Regions from separate parts of the Acetobacter papayae genome, predicted to be linked through region 1. Evidence: riboswitches for the same ligand, from Rfam matches in the RefSeq annotation. Region 1 holds a riboswitch; the other holds the start of a gene.

Region 1 (7,720 bases):
GAAGGTATCAGCCGTCCGCAGCCGCTCTTCCAGCGCTGCGCGGTCACGCTTTATGGCGCCTGTGGCGTCCATGCTCCATTCAGAGGCTTTCAGCCACGCTTCACCCGTAGCCTGTCGGCTCTGCTCATCAAACCGTTCTGCCGGGTCCTCCATGGCCAGACCATAGGTGCCGGGGCGCGGGCCAAAAACACGAGGCGCGCTCTGACGGTAAGGATTATTGAGCATATCCTCGCCCGTACGCTCGGCCAGCGCGCGGGTTGCGACATCGAACAACCGCGCCAGATCAGGAAAAACATCCCTGAAAAGGCCCGATACGCGCAGTGTGACATCAATCCGGGGCCGCTCCAGCAGCACGGGCGGCAGGATTTCAAACCCCGATACCCGTTCCGAACCCGGCTCCCACATGGGGGCAAGCCCGGCAAGATGCAGCGCCATGGAGAATTCTTCCCCCGCCGTGCGCATGGTCGCGGAACCCCACAGATCGATAACCAGCCCTTTTGGCCAGTCTCCATGGTCCTGCAAATGACGGCGGAGCAGTTCCTCCGCCAGCTTTACCCCCTGCGCATGCGCCGCGCGGCTGGGCACGGCGCGGGGGTCCACAGCATACAGGTTGCGCCCTGTGGGTAGAACATCCGTCCGCCCCCGTGCGGGCGAGCCTGATGGCCCGGCTTCAACCCGCAAGCCCGCCAGTGCGCGCACAAGGCCATGGTTTTCGCCTTCGCCCTGTCCGTAAACATGCAGGCCATCGCCAAACTGGCTTTCTTTCAGGTCGCAGACAAAGCGGTCGATCCGCACCATGGCTTCTGCCGGGCTTGCCGCAGTATCCAGCCCCAGATCAGCCTCCACGCCAGTAGCACGGGCTTCTGCCCGGATAAGGGGGATAAGACGGTTGCGGCGAGCCGGGTCCAGACCATCGGCTGTGGCGTATTCGTCCAGCAACCGTTCAAGATGCAACAGACTTTCTGGCACATTGGCCTGCACCATAGCGGGAGGCAGATGTCCGAGGGTAAGAGCCCCGATCCGCCGTCGGGCCTGTGCAGCCTCGCCGGGATCGTTGACGATAAACGGATAAATGACAGGCATGGCCCCGCAGAGCACTTCCGGCCAGCAAGTTTGCGACAGGGCAACAGCCTTGCCCGGCAACCACTCCAACGTGCCATGCGCGCCAACATGCACCAGAGCATGCAGGCCATGCTCATGCAGCCAGAGATAAAACGCCACATACGCATGGCAAGGCACACGGGCGGTGTCGTGATAATCCGCATCGCGCTCGGCATGACGACCGCGTTCGGGCTGAAGAGCCACCAACATGCGGCCCCTGCGCGTGAGCGCGAAGTGAAACATGCCATCGCGCACGACAGGGTCGTGCTCCGGCGCGCCCCAGACCTGCTCAAGCTGCTCCCGCAGGAGAGCGGGCAAGCGTTTAAGTGCTGCCTTGTATGCAGAGACTGACCATGTGGCTTCCTGCCTTGACAGGGCCGTGGCCAGAGGCTCGCCCGCCTGTGCAAGTGTATAGCCTTCCGCCGCCAGCGTTTCCAGCATGGCCTCGGTTGAGGCAAGGGCATCCAGCCCCACGGCATGGGCCATCTGGTCTGTTCGGCCCGGGTAGGTGGAAAGCACGAACGCCACGGCGCGCTGGTGGGCAGGCGTTACGGCGAGCCTGTGCCAAGCTGCCACCTTGTCCGCAATGGCCGCGATCCGGTCAGGAACAGGCTGATGTATGGCCCGGGCGAACTGGAGCGCCTCGTCCGGTGTTTCCAGCGCCTTGAAGCTGGCAACACCAGCCATGATCCGCCCGTCCACTTCCGGCAGAACAACGTGCATGGCCAGATCTGCTGGGGAAAGCCCACGCTCGGCGTCTTGCCAATCCTGCTGGCTGCTGGTGGCAAGAGCGATCTGAAAAACCGGGCAACCCGGCGCATCCAGTGGAGAAGAGCCCCCTGCATCCTGCCCGGAAAAAGCCGTGGCGTTGACAATAACGGCCGGGCTGGCCTGCCTAAGTGCCGCACGGAGCCATGGAGCTGCGGCTCCCTTAAGAGAGGGGGCAAACAGACCCGCGACACGAAACCCACGCACTTGCAGGGCCTCTATCAGCGCATCAATGGGTGCCGTGTCAGCACTGGTCAGATACGCTCGATAGAATACGACAACCGCAAGCGGGCGGTCTCCCTCGGGCGGGGCAGGCATAACGCCCATACCGGGCTGGTACCAACCATAATCCGGGATAACAGGCACTGGGGCCACAGGCGGCGCGGGCATGCCTGCAGTTTGCGCCAACAAGCAGAGTGCGGCATGGGCTGCCTCTGCCCCACCTGTGTCACACAGCCGGGCAAGATTACGCAGGCTTTCGGCAGGAACGGTCGAAAACTCATCCAGTGTCGGGTCAGCCCTGCCATCAGCAGGGATAACAGCCAGCGCCATGCCGGTAGAGCGGGCCAGAGCGTTGAGCTGTTCCAGCCCGTAGCGCCAGTATCCCGCGCCGCCAATCAGCCGCACCAGCACCGCCCTGCTGTTGGCGAGAGTACGCTCGATATAGGTATCGACACTCAGGGGATGTTTAAGGGCGGCAAGGTTGGCAAGGCGCAACGCGGGCAGGGAGCCCTGTCCAACCTGCCAGCCTGCCGCAAAGGCACTCAGGTCACTGTCTGAAAAGGACAGGACAACAAGCGGGGCAGGGCTCTGGCCGAGATCCGTGGCATTCTCCAGCCCGTCAAGGCCACGGTTTTCCCGGAAGATAACATGCATTACCCTTAGCCCCGCCTGTGCTTCAGCCCGCCTGTATCTGCGCGGTCGCGCCGAGCAGAACAGCCTGCACGGCCTGCGGGTTCAGATGGTCATGCTCGGCAATAACCACAAGGCGCCCCTCACGCGGGCGATTGCCCCATGGCTGGTCAAACTGGTGGCGCACTCTGGCCCCTACAGCCTGAACCAGAAGCCGCATGGGTTTACCCCGAACCGCGACATACCCCTTGACGCGCAGAATATCCTGTTCGCGTGCAAGGCGGATAATCGCCTGAGCCAATGCCTCGGGGTCATCAATCTCGGGCAGGGTTACGACCGTGCTGTCGAAATCCTCATGTTCGTGTTCATCCTCACCATCATGGTGCGAGGGACGGGCGGCCAGATCATCTTCCGCCGCTGCGTTCAGGCCCAGAATAACGGTGGGGTCAATCGCACCATCACGGACGGGCAGAACGGGCAGGGGGCGCGGCGCTTCGGCCAGAATAACCGCACGCGCGGCTTCCAGCGTTGCCTCATCCACAAGGTCGGCCTTGGTCAACAGCACGAGGTCAGCACAGGCAATCTGGTCTTCAAACACTTCGGCCAGAGGGGTTTCGTGGTCGAGACTGTCATCCTGCGCACGCTGGGCGTCCACTGCGGCGGGGTCGGGAGCAAAACGCCCGACTGCCACCGCTTCCGCATCGGCCAGAGCAATCACGCCATCGACGGTAATGCGCGAGCGGATGGAGGGCCAGTCAAATGCCTTGAGCAACGGCTTGGGTAGCGCCAGACCCGAGGTTTCAATCAGGATATGGTCAGGCTTCTGAGGCAGGGCCATGAGCTGTTCAACCGTAGGGATGAAATCATCTGCAACAGTGCAGCAGATACAGCCATTGGCCAGTTCCACAATCGCGCTTTCGGGGCAGTTTTCATCCGCACAGGCCCGCAGGATTTCGCCATCCACACCCACCGTGCCGAATTCGTTCACCAGCACGGCCAGCCTGCGTCCGCCGGGGTTTTGCAGCAGATGGCGGATAAGGGTGGTTTTTCCTGCCCCCAGAAAGCCGGTGACAACCGTAACGGGAATTTTGGCAAGAGTGTTCATGGTGCAATCTCCTGTGGAGGAATACGGGCAACGCATTGCTTGCGGAAAATGACAGGGCGTTCACGCCACGGTGGAATGCCATCGGCACTGGCTATGTAGCCCTGAGCGCCCAGCAGAATATCCGCCACATCGGCCTCGCTCAGATTGCCATAGATATAGGTCCATGAACCGGGTCGGGCGAGGGCTATGGCGCAGCCCCGTGAACAGGCAGAAAGACATTCTACCGCACGAATAACCGGACGGGGCTTATCTTCGGCGTCGACCGAAGAAGCCTCCTGGGCATCCTGCAGGGCGGCGAGCAGGCGGGCACCCGCCACAGGCTGCCCCTCTATTGGAGCCACGCCAGCCCGGCAGGTTGAACAGACATAAAGGATTGTCTGAGCGGAGGGTGTTTCTGCGGCCATCTGTGCTGCGCCCTTGTCTGTCATGGGGCAGGGCGTGGGTATGGCAAGACCCAGCCCGCATGACATGCGCACAGGGCTGAATATCCGGCCACAGCGCACCCCGGCTGTCCGTTCAATCCGTGCTGGCAGGTCTCCCGGCTGACAGATCCGGGCGCGAACCCCCATGGCCTCCCCGCCTTCCCGAACCTGCGCTCAGTGGCTCTGGGGGAAACCTGATCTGCTGACGGTCGCGGGGGCGGCTGCGTTATGGAGAGCGGGCAGGCCCACTTTCTTTCTGCATTCCCTCTTCGCCCATGTCCGCCATGGTGGCAGACGCAGGAACCAGCCTGAGTGGATTGAGCTAGCAGGCCGCATCTGTCAAGCTGGAGCCTATTCTCAGACAGGACCGGAAGCTTCCGTACTCATGCCAACATCTTCTACCCAGCCTCAAAACGAACCCACCACCACGGATGATGCCGCCCAGCACGCACAGAAAATGGCGCGCATCAAAGCCGCACGGGATCGGATGATGGCCACAAAGGAAGGGGAGAAAGGCCTCGTGATCGTCCATACCGGGGCGGGCAAAGGCAAATCCTCATCCGGTTTTGGTATGATCCTGCGCTGTATCGCCCATGAAATGCCCTGCGCTGTCGTGCAGTTTATCAAGGGCGGATGGGATACTGGCGAACGGCGGCTGATCGAGACGCATTTTGGTGGACTCTGCCAGTTTTACGCTATGGGCGAGGGGTTCACATGGGAAACTCAGGACAAGGCGCGCGATATCGCCGCAGCCCGCCGTGGTTGGGAAAAAGCCAAGGAGCTGATCCGCAACCCAGAAATCCGTATGGTTTTGCTGGACGAGATCAATATCGCCCTGCGGTATGACTACCTGCCCATTGAAGACGTACTGGCCTTCCTGCGTGAAGAAAAGCCGCCTTTGACCCATGTCGTGCTGACTGGCCGCAACGCAAAGCCGGAACTAATTGAACTGGCCGATCTGGTTACCGAAATGACACTGCTCAAGCATCCGTTCCGCGCCGGGATCAAGGCGCAGCCCGGCGTCGAGTTTTAAGGACGCCTACCCATGCCCGCACTGATGATTCAGGGCACCGGCTCGAATGTGGGCAAATCCCTGTTCGTTGCCGGGCTTGCACGCGCCGCCCTGCGGAGGGGGCTGCGTGTTGCCCCTTTCAAACCCCAGAATATGTCCAATAATGCTGCCGTTACTGCCAATGGGGGCGAAATAGGCCGCGCGCAGGCCCTTCAGGCACTGGCCTGCGGGCTTGAACCCCATACGGACATGAACCCCGTGCTGCTCAAGCCTGAATCCGACCGGGGTAGTCAGGTTGTGGTACAGGGGCAGGTGCGCGCAACCGTTCAGGCGCGCGACTACGCCTTACTCAAACCAGCACTCATGCCAGCCGTTCTGGAAAGCTTTCATCGCCTGCATGAAGCCTATGATCTGGTGCTGGTTGAAGGAGCTGGAAGCCCGGCCGAGGTCAACCTGCGGCAGAATGATATTGCCAATATGGGGTTTGCCTGTGCGGCGAATGTGCCGGTCATTCTTGTAGGGGATATCGACCGAGGCGGTGTTATTGCCCAGATCATAGGCACACAGGCTGTTCTGCCTGAAACTGACGCTGCCATGGTAAAAGGCTTTATCGTCAATAAATTTCGTGGGGACCCAAGCCTGTTTGATGACGGTTATGCCCTGATCCGTCAAAAAACCGGCTGGCCGGGTTTTGGTGTTCTGCCATGGTTTGCGGCCGCTAGCACCCTTCCGGCGGAAGACGCGCTCGATCTGCGCAGAACCTCTTCTGGTGGGCGTATAAAAGTGGCTGTGCCCATGCTCTCACGCATTGCCAATTTTGATGATCTGGACCCTCTGGCACAGGAGCCCGCCATTGACCTGACCATGATAGCGCCGGGGCAGGCGATCGCAGGAGATTGTGACCTGATTATTCTGCCCGGCACGAAAAATACCCGCCTTGATCTGGATTTTATACGCAGTCAGGGTTGGGATATCGATATTACTGCCCATGTGCGACGGGGCGGGCATGTTCTAGGTATCTGCGGCGGTTACCAGATTCTGGGTAATAGTGTAAGCGACCCCCTTGGGCTGGAAGGGCCTGCTGGCAATATGCCCGGTCTGGGCCTACTCAATGTCGAAACCACCATGCTGGCGGAAAAACATGTCAGACGGGTAGAGGCCGTTCACGCTGCCAGCGGTCAACCGGTATGCGGTTATGAAATTCACCTCGGCACGACGGAGGGGCCAGACCGACTTCGCCCGTTTGCTACCGTGCAGGGCAGGGCGGAGGGCGCTCAGTCGGCGGATGGGCTTATCTGCGGCACCTATCTCCACGGCCTGTTTACGGATGATCGCTTCCGCGCCGCTTTTATCGCAGGGCTAGGCGGACAGCCCTCCACATTGCGCTACTCGGAAAAAATGGAACAAACACTCGATGCGCTAGCCGTGCATATTGAGCGCCATGTCGATGTTACCGGCCTGCTCCGTATAGCGGGCTGCCGGTAAAAAACAGTATCAGCAGAAACAACGTCGCCAGCAACACAACCCGCCGGTAAAGAACCAGTCCGGCAGCCAGATCAGTTGGTGTGGGGTCAGGGGCTCCATCATTCAGCCATGGGTCGCGGCTGGGACCTTCCGCATACAGGCGTGGACCGGAGAGACGAATACCCAACCCACCAGCCATGGCGGCTTCCGGCCAGCCTGCATTGGGGGAACGATGCCGCCGGGCATCACGCAGCATGACCCTGAATGCCCGTAAAGGAGCGGCGCTGGCGAGCGCGTATAAAACGCCAGACAACCGCGCAGGCGCAATATTCACCACATCATCCACCCGCGCCGCGGCCCACCCGAACAGCCTGTAGCGGGGCGTACGGTTGGCAATCATGGAATCCATGGTGTTGATGGCTTTGTAGGCATAAAGGCCGGGCAAACCGAGCAGCACACCCCAGAATAACGGTGCCACCACGCCGTCGGACGTATTTTCAGCCAGACTTTCCGCCGCAGCGCGGGCAATGCCCGCACTGTCCAGCACATTCGGGTCTCGCCCCACAATCATGGACACAGCCTTGCGCGCACCGGGCATATCTCCCGCACTCAAAGGCTGAACAACCGCCAGAACATGCACATAAAGCGAGCGAGCGGCTAGAAGAGGCCATGCCAGCCCCCCTCCTGCCAGAACCCCCAGGCCGTTATGAGGCAGCAAGAAGCACAAACCCAGACCAACGCCCCCGGCAAGACCGGTAACAACCAGCACAACTGCCACACCAGCAAGCCTGCGCAATACAGGGGAGAGCGCGTCACGGTTCCAGTTCCGGTCTAACCCTGACACCACATGCCCGATCCAGCTTACCGGATGCCCAATGCGAGCAAAAACCAGCGCCGGCCAACCGAGCAGGGCATCAAGCAGCAATGCCACCACCATCTGCCCTGCATGAAAAGCAAAACTATCCAGCACGTTCCCACCCGCTATCCGCCACAGGG
Region 2 (7,720 bases), 110 kb from region 1:
GATGTTCCATGGATATCCCTGAAAGTTAATGAGGCAATGACCTCACCTAATATAGAGCAAAATCTGTGGTATTTCTCGGGCATGCCTCTTGCCGGATGCAGGAAGTGATACCAGCCCTGTAGCGCTTCGAGCGGGAAGCCCGCGTTATCTCCCCTGAAGCTCGGCAATTTCTACGGCTGCCACATCTTTCGCTGGCCTCAGCCTGAAGGCGGATGAGGCCAGCTTTATAAGCATGGAAGCCGCCATCAGGCCTTTATTTGGCCAGAACCGCGCAGGCAACGCGATCTCCAGCGCCGCCAATAGGCTGGGTCTGGTAGTCATCGGGTTTGGCGTGGATCACGAGGGACGAGCCATCTGCATCCAGCAGGGCAGGGCGCCCACCATTACCGTTGACGGAAACGAGGGGCGAATACAGTTCTACCGTCACGCTACCATCTGTTGCGACATAGATGTTCGGCAGGTCGCCTGAATCGTTGGCATCGGCGTTCAGCAGACCATGCACTGGCTTGGTTACGCCATGTGGGTGGATATGCCCGCCAGCACTTTTGAAGCTGGGTGGCGTGCAATCGCCCTTTTCATGAAAATGCACGCCATGCCAGCCGGGCGTAAGGCCGGTTGCAGCAATGCGCAGGATAACACCTTTGGGCGCCTCGGTAATTTCTACCGTGCCATGCGTTGCACCGTCGCTGCCTTTGATGTCGCCCGTGAGCTTATCTGCCGCCCAAGCAGATGCCGGTAAAGCGAGCAGCCCAAGACTGAGAGCGGCGAACCGGTTTTTCCACGAATTCCTTATCATTTTCATCTCTTTCAATGTAGCGTGGGATAGTGGAGAGGCCAAGCCCCGTGTTCTTTCAAATGCGACCCTGTTGCACATGTTACCTGCTGGCTTAACATTTTCCAGACCCTGATGTTCCTCAATCAAGGAATATTGTGTGGAACCTCTCTCACAAGAGTTCAGGTGACCCGGCATGGCGGCTTGCGGAAGTCGTTAAAATCAGTCGTTCAGGCTATCTATCTGTGCCTTTAGGGAAGGGATGGGAAGTTGGAGCAGAAAGGCGCATTTCGGTATTTTTTGATTTTGGAACAATCGTAATACTGATAACCGGTCTGTTTTGTGGGGCGGTAAACGTCACACTGCGACTGAAACACGGCTACCGGCTTTAGGATACGCACTGGAGGAGGATAAGGCTCCAGCAGCGGAACAGGACTAAAGCAGAAAGCGGGCTGCTCAGGATGAACGCGTCTTGCGCCAGAGCAGAATAAAGCGTCGAATTCCGATCACCATCCCTGCTAGATACAGAACAAACACACCGCTCAGGAGCGGAAATACCACCCATAACCGGGCAGAGGCCGTTCTGAGCCAAGGCAGAAAATTGATGTCATGTGGGCCGTATACGAACCAGCGTGAATATCTGGCGGGAGTATCGAAAGCCGCCTGCACTGCGCCTGTCTGGGCATCCACATAAAAGAGCACGCCATTATCCGCAGTAAGACGAATGACAGGAAAATGGCGCGGATGCGTTGAACGGTTGAAATAATATGAATCAGGTGTGGTAAGTAGACGGGCAGATTGGCCTAGTGTGCTGGTTTCCAGTGGTGTGGGGGTTAGATTGTCATCCAGACGTTCACGGTGCCCCTTGCCATCAGTAACAGCCAGAAAGATGCGCCCATCCAGAAACACACCGCGTATATCTATCCAGCCCGTTGTTCTATAAGCCGCAATGCGCTCCAGAAGAAGCTGGAGTTCAGAACCACTAATGCTGCCCGTAACATGCACGGGATCCAGCCTGTCCTTATCGCTTGCAAACAGGCCTGCGGGGGTCATGGTCAGAAAGCCTGTCGTGATCCACGATAATGCGAGGATACCAAACAGCATGCCGAAAAAATGGTGCCCCAGATGCCAGCGCCGATAAGCGGAAAACGGCCAGCGGCGTCTCAGGCACAGACAACCGATAAACAGGCCGGTTACTGTTAAAAAAATGCCAGCACCCGATAAAACAATGACCACTGTTTTCCAGACCGGTGGGTGACGCCGCAGAACAGCCGGGTAAAGCCAGTGAGGAATAGCCCCCACCCACGCCCATGCACGTGATACTTTGTCGGTTGCCTGTACAACATCACCTGTTACGGGCGAGACATACACGACAAGCCGCGCAGGGCCGGGAAAGCGGAAGCGTTCAAAACCCTGCTGGTGGGCTGGGGTATCCAGAACCCATTGGTCATCCGTTGTTATGCCATCAAACACAGGCGCGTTTTGCACACCCAACAGGGCGGCATAGGCCTGTGCGCTAATACTGGCTTCCTGAAAAGGAATACTGCTTGTCTGCCCCGTTCGCAGATCGACAGCGAATGGTGTGCCTGTCACTGGAAACAGTGTGAGCACCGGTTCGGCTCCCACCATCCCAAGCCGAAAGGACTGGAACCGTGAACCCGGTTCCATGAGTGATGGAACCATGGGCAAGGAGGGGGGCAGCAGCAGAGGCGCATGCCCCACCAGTTCAGTGCCCGCAATCGGGGTTGGCCATGGCCGCCATAACATCACTATGCCGGACAGGCACCATGAGAGCATCAACACCCCCATGAGCAGACCAAGCCAGCGGTGGATCAGATATAGGGTCCGCAGGCATTTTTTGCGCATGGAGATAGGCCGGGGGGAAAGCGTGGTCATAACCTGTTTTCCCCTAGGGAATCAGCGCCTTTGCTGCATCTCAAGCATGCGGCAAAGACTACCATCATATCCGGTTCAGGATGATGGTCGTTAGAAACCAGCCTGAACACTGATAGAGAAAGAACGTGGCGCGCCCAGCAACACCTGATTGGAGTAGCTCGTATCCGCCCACTGGATAAAGTATTTGTTGCCAATATTATCTATGCGCCCGTACACGGTTACCCCTTTGTAGGCATGCCATGCCGCAAAGACATTAACGGTCGCATATTGCTTGAGTGTAAGCGTATTGGCGTAATCCCCCTTGCGGGCAGAGACATAGCGAACGCCCGCACCAAGGTCGAGCGGAAGATCCTGCACCCGCGACCAGACCGCCCAAGCATTGGCCGTAACCGCAGGCACATTAGGCACCTCGTTACCTGAGGCATCAACCGAAGCACTGGGATGAAATGAACCATAGCGGGAATAGGTGTAGGCCACATTACCCGAAAAGCTCCAGTGGCGGTTGAGCGCAAGATCGCCCTGCCACTCCAGCCCGCGCGATGTCTGCACACCTGCAGTAGCTACGGTATCAAGGCCCGTAGCAACCAGCATACGGGTGCGCCGGATATCGTACAGCGCCAGTGTGGTTGTTACACGTCCGCCCCATGCAGTGGCCTTAATGCCGATTTCGCCCTGACGCGAATGGCTCAGCCGTGTGAATTGGCCACTATTGACCAGAAAAATATTGGAGCCCGGGGGGTCTTCTCCTGTCGTATAGATGCCATACACGCTGATGTTTTTTGTAATGTCAAAAACCGGACCAATGCGGAAATTGTTGGGGTTGTAATTTCCCTTGAAACTTGTTGAGGCGTTGTAACTACCGTTCTGGTTATAGTTCTGCCGGTCAAGCGATAGCCAGTCGTAACGGAATCCACCGACCAAACGCAGGTTGTCGCGAATACTCAGTACATCTTCAAGAAACAACCCGGCCTGCACCATCGTGGTCGGGGATTTTCTATAGGGGTATTCTCCTGCAAAATTTCCCAAAGCGGTTTGTTCGGGGTTGGCGAGAGAAACACTGTCCGCGTAATCCGCATCGGGAAAACCCCGATTGCGGATGAAGCGCAGGTAATAGGCATCTCCTCCGAGCGTAAAGCGGTTTTTCATGCCCAAAATCGTGGAATCAAAACGGGCATACAGGCTATCTCCAACCTGATGCTGGCTCTGGAACACGTAAAACCTGTCTCGTGCGATCCGCCCAGGTGTAATGGCGTTGCCGTTTGCATCCACACTGCCAGCACCATTGATATAGCTCAGGCTTTCGGCATTGTTCCAAAGCCGTTTGGAATAGATAAAGTAACTGCTGTTGTGAATGAGAAGGGAAGGCGTAACCTGCCATTGCAGGTGGAGTGTTGGCGTGGCATTGACCGAACTGGCCTGAGCATTGCGCACGTTATAATACTGCCACATGGAAGACTTGGTTATGCCCAGCCCCTTTGTGGAGCTTAACAGACCGCCTACGCCCCCCCCTGTCTGGGAAAGATCAACCAGTGGCGTGCCATAATAGGTGGACAAGCGATCAGTCAGATAGTCCATGCTCAGGCGGGCACTGAATTTTTCGCTCGGCTTCCACAAAATGGTGGTGGTAAAGTCGTTCGAGTGAGGGTCTGCTCCTTTGACATAACCATCGGACGATGTGCGGCTGAAATCGGTGCGGATAGCCAGTGTTTTCGTAATGGGGATGGAGCCACCTATCCCGGCATTCCATGTGTTGAAACTGCCGTAGGAAACCAGCGCATTGGCGTGGGCCGCATCAAGGGCCGGGTCACGTGTGCGCATATCTTCCGTACCACCCACGGCCCCCTGACCATAAAGAACGGAAGCCGGCCCTTTTAAAATCTGTACGCTTTCCAGATTAAAACTGTTCTGAGGGCGGTTCACCATCGTGGTTGGGCCAAAATAGATCCCATCACGCAGAACCAGAATCTGGTTGCCGGTGAAGCCGCGCATCATCAACTGGCTCGGGCTCCCAGGCGACCCGCCCGAGGTCACGCCGGGGGCGCTATCGGCAGCATCTTCCGCCTGTGCATAGCCACGCTGCATCATCAGATCATGAGAGATGACATTGATTGTAGCCGGTGAATGCTGGATAGACAGGCCCAGTTTACCCCCAATGGCCGGCACCATCTTGAGCATGGGCGTTTTGCCGTAAGTCGTGACTTCTTCTGGCTCTCCCCGCCACAAGGTCGTATTTTTTTTATGGACCGGAGGCTTTGCCTTTTTTTCCTGTGCGGACGCGGCACAGACAGGCGAAAAAGAACTGGCGCCAATAAGGATCAGGCCAAGGACAGAAGATACGGCACGCACGGCTGGTTGCTCCGACAGAACGTCACCACGATGGAAACGATGGAGCATCGTCTCGCCCCCGACACACCCCGTTCGGCAGCTTCGTCCGTGACTTGCACGCCATGGCAGGTCTCCTGGCTTGCCGGTCTTCAGCATGCCGGAGCCTTCCCGTGCTCTTTGCAGAGACAGCAGTGGCGCATGTTCCGGCAGCCTCACGGCTTACAGTTGCGGGGGCAGCACCGGCCTGTAACCGGTTTCCCTCTTAGCTTCCTGTATGACTTGCATACAACAAGAACCATGACAGGCGCATGCTAAACAGGAAAAGATCGAACCCTGTCAATAGAAATATTGTGTAAATATGTTTTGCAACATCTGTTATCCCGATAACCGGGAAAAACCTGCTTCGCGATACCTTTTCTACCCGACCAGACGGGATAGAGCACGAAACGTGTCGCATGTTTCGCCACAAGCCAGTGTGGCAAGGCTGCAAAGCTTCTGCAACAGACAACCATGACCAGCACAATGTCGATCGTCTTGATCTGCTTTTGCTGCCGGGCCGCAATCTCTTAGGGGTGAAGGCACTGGGGGTAAATATCCAGACTCTCCACTGGCACGGGTATGTCATCAGGATTGCACCTCCAAGTTGCAGGGGCACACTCCATTTTGCATGCGCAGGAGATGATCAATGTGATGCAAAAGGTGGAGGAGCGCATTCCAACCGAAAGGCTCTGGGTTAACCCGGATGGCCAAAACATTTATATAAGCTGTCTGTCCTGCGGTTATCGGGCACGGTCTTTTCTATTGCCGAGCATTCAAGAGAGAGCTGTTTGCATTCTCTAGAATAAGAATGTGTGCGATACTATAGGTTATTCAGTAAAGATGATTGTGAAATATTTTCATTAATATATATATCTTTCAATTACCATTCACTCATGAAATATTATCAGAACAAAGGCGCTGGAATGCGAATACTGACAGTAAGCCTTATCATGTTCAGGACATTGCGCTCAGGGTTTTTCAACTGCGGTGTCTTCTTGAAAAGATAGTCAAACATTCTTTATTATTTTGAGAGATATCCCGTGTCGAAGCAGGACAGCAGCACACTTCGCCTTGTTTTTCCGCAATGGCAGGGTGGTGACAATCCGCCTTATTATCTTGGAGCCAGACTGCTGGCATGGCTGGCTCCTCCCGCTAAGGGGCCTGTAGAAGAAGTGCCAGTCGATGTTCCAACGGATACACCGCTGCTGCTAGAAAATGACATGTGTGGCCGGAGTGTTCTTGTAAAACAGATCCATAATGCCCAGCACATCATAGAACGGCATAATCCCGCATCCATTGCCGTTCTTGGTGGAGACTGCCTTGTGTCTTTGGTTCCGTTCGCATGGTTGGCCGAAAAATACGGCGAAAAGCTCGGCATCCTCTGGATCGACACACATCCGGATGTGCAGACACCTGCGCAGTATAAAAATGCGCATGCTCATGTGCTGGGAGCCCTGACGGGCCATGGCGATCAAGACCTGACCAGTGCTATAAAAAAGCCAGTAGGCGCAAAAAATATCATGATTGCGGGTATTCACGATCCATTACCCTATGAGGCCGAGTTTATTGCAGAACACGGGATACACACCTGTTCACCGCAACTGGTTCGTGATGGTGCTCAACCCGTTATGCAATGGCTCAATCAGAGTGGGATAGACGTGCTGGCCATTCATCTCGATCTGGATGTTCTGGATCCTCATAATTTTCGTTCGGTATTGTTTGCAAAGCCGGGCCGAGGCAAGCATGATTTTGGAGATGTCGCCGAAGGAAAACTGAATATTCCTGATGTCCTTAAACTTGTTAAGGCAGTCATGACGGAAAAGCAGGTTGTCGGCATGACAATTGCTGAACATCTACCATGGGACGCGCTGAATCTTCAGGAAATGATGAAACAGCTTCCGTTGCTCGGCTAACCCCACCGGCCTACCTATGAAGGCTCACGTATGAACCTTCATGGAGCTATTTCATTTTCATGTCTTCAATGAAAAGGGATAGGGGCATGGCATGTTGTGCATGCCGTGGATAAAAAAGATGAAAACCCACATGGGTCAGGGAGAATTTTTCCAGTACAGGAATGAGTTCTCCTGTCTGAATATAGGGTTGAGCAACAATTTTTGGGATATAGGCAAGGCCTATGCCATCAAGACAGGCATCACGCGTGGCAAAAACCGTGTTGCAGATAAATTGTCCAGTCGGCTGAAATTTAAAGTTTTTCCCATTCTGTCTGAAGCGCCAGCTATAAATTTTTCCATGCGTCGGCAGCCGAATGCCAATACAGTTGTGCTCGGCAAGGGCGCTCGGTTTTTTTGGCAAAGCGTGCGTTTTAAAATAGGCAGGGGAACCGATAACGGTAAATTCGATATCAGGTGATATGGGAACAGACGCCATCCCATGTGTTACCATTTCTCCGAGCCTTACGCCCGCATCGAAGGATTCATCAACAATATCGACCAGTCGCAGGTCGGTAGAGACTTCGATTGTGATCTCAGGGTATTTTTTCAGAAATTCAGCAATCCGAGGCCGCAGAAAAAACGACAAGGATTCTTCGGTTACAGTCAGGCGTAGCGTGCCTCTGGGGGATTTTCGGAACTCATCCAGGCTGGATAGCCTGTTCTCGATTTCATCGAACAGGGGACGAATGGTTTGTAAAAGATATTCCCCCGCACTGGTCGGAACAACACGCCGGGT

The links. A riboswitch is a leader RNA that binds a small molecule or an ion and turns the genes downstream of it on or off. The one in region 1 is predicted to bind cobalamin.
Region 2: another riboswitch for cobalamin. It lies ahead of ABF757_RS01365 (TonB-dependent receptor); the one in region 1 lies ahead of ABF757_RS00870 (DUF1636 family protein).

The regions. Positions count from the first base shown of each region.
Region 1 covers NZ_JBDNWF010000002.1:271-7,990, reverse strand. The annotation lists gene cobN (cobaltochelatase subunit CobN) at 1-2,745, opposite strand, end outside; gene cobW (cobalamin biosynthesis protein CobW) at 2,768-3,826, opposite strand; gene ABF757_RS00870 (DUF1636 family protein) at 3,823-4,296, opposite strand; cobalamin riboswitch at 4,338-4,570, opposite strand; gene cobO (cob(I)yrinic acid a,c-diamide adenosyltransferase) at 4,634-5,281, shown strand; gene ABF757_RS00860 (cobyric acid synthase) at 5,294-6,745, shown strand; gene cbiB (adenosylcobinamide-phosphate synthase CbiB) at 6,711-7,694, opposite strand.
Region 2 covers NZ_JBDNWF010000002.1:114,290-122,009, reverse strand. The annotation lists gene ABF757_RS01380 (mechanosensitive ion channel family protein) at 1-10, opposite strand, end outside; gene sodC (superoxide dismutase[Cu-Zn]) at 254-796, opposite strand; gene ABF757_RS01370 (PepSY domain-containing protein) at 1,229-2,668, opposite strand; gene ABF757_RS01365 (TonB-dependent receptor) at 2,759-5,062, opposite strand; cobalamin riboswitch at 5,101-5,308, opposite strand; gene ABF757_RS01360 (arginase family protein) at 6,073-6,945, shown strand; gene ABF757_RS01355 (LysR family transcriptional regulator) at 6,992-7,720, opposite strand, start outside.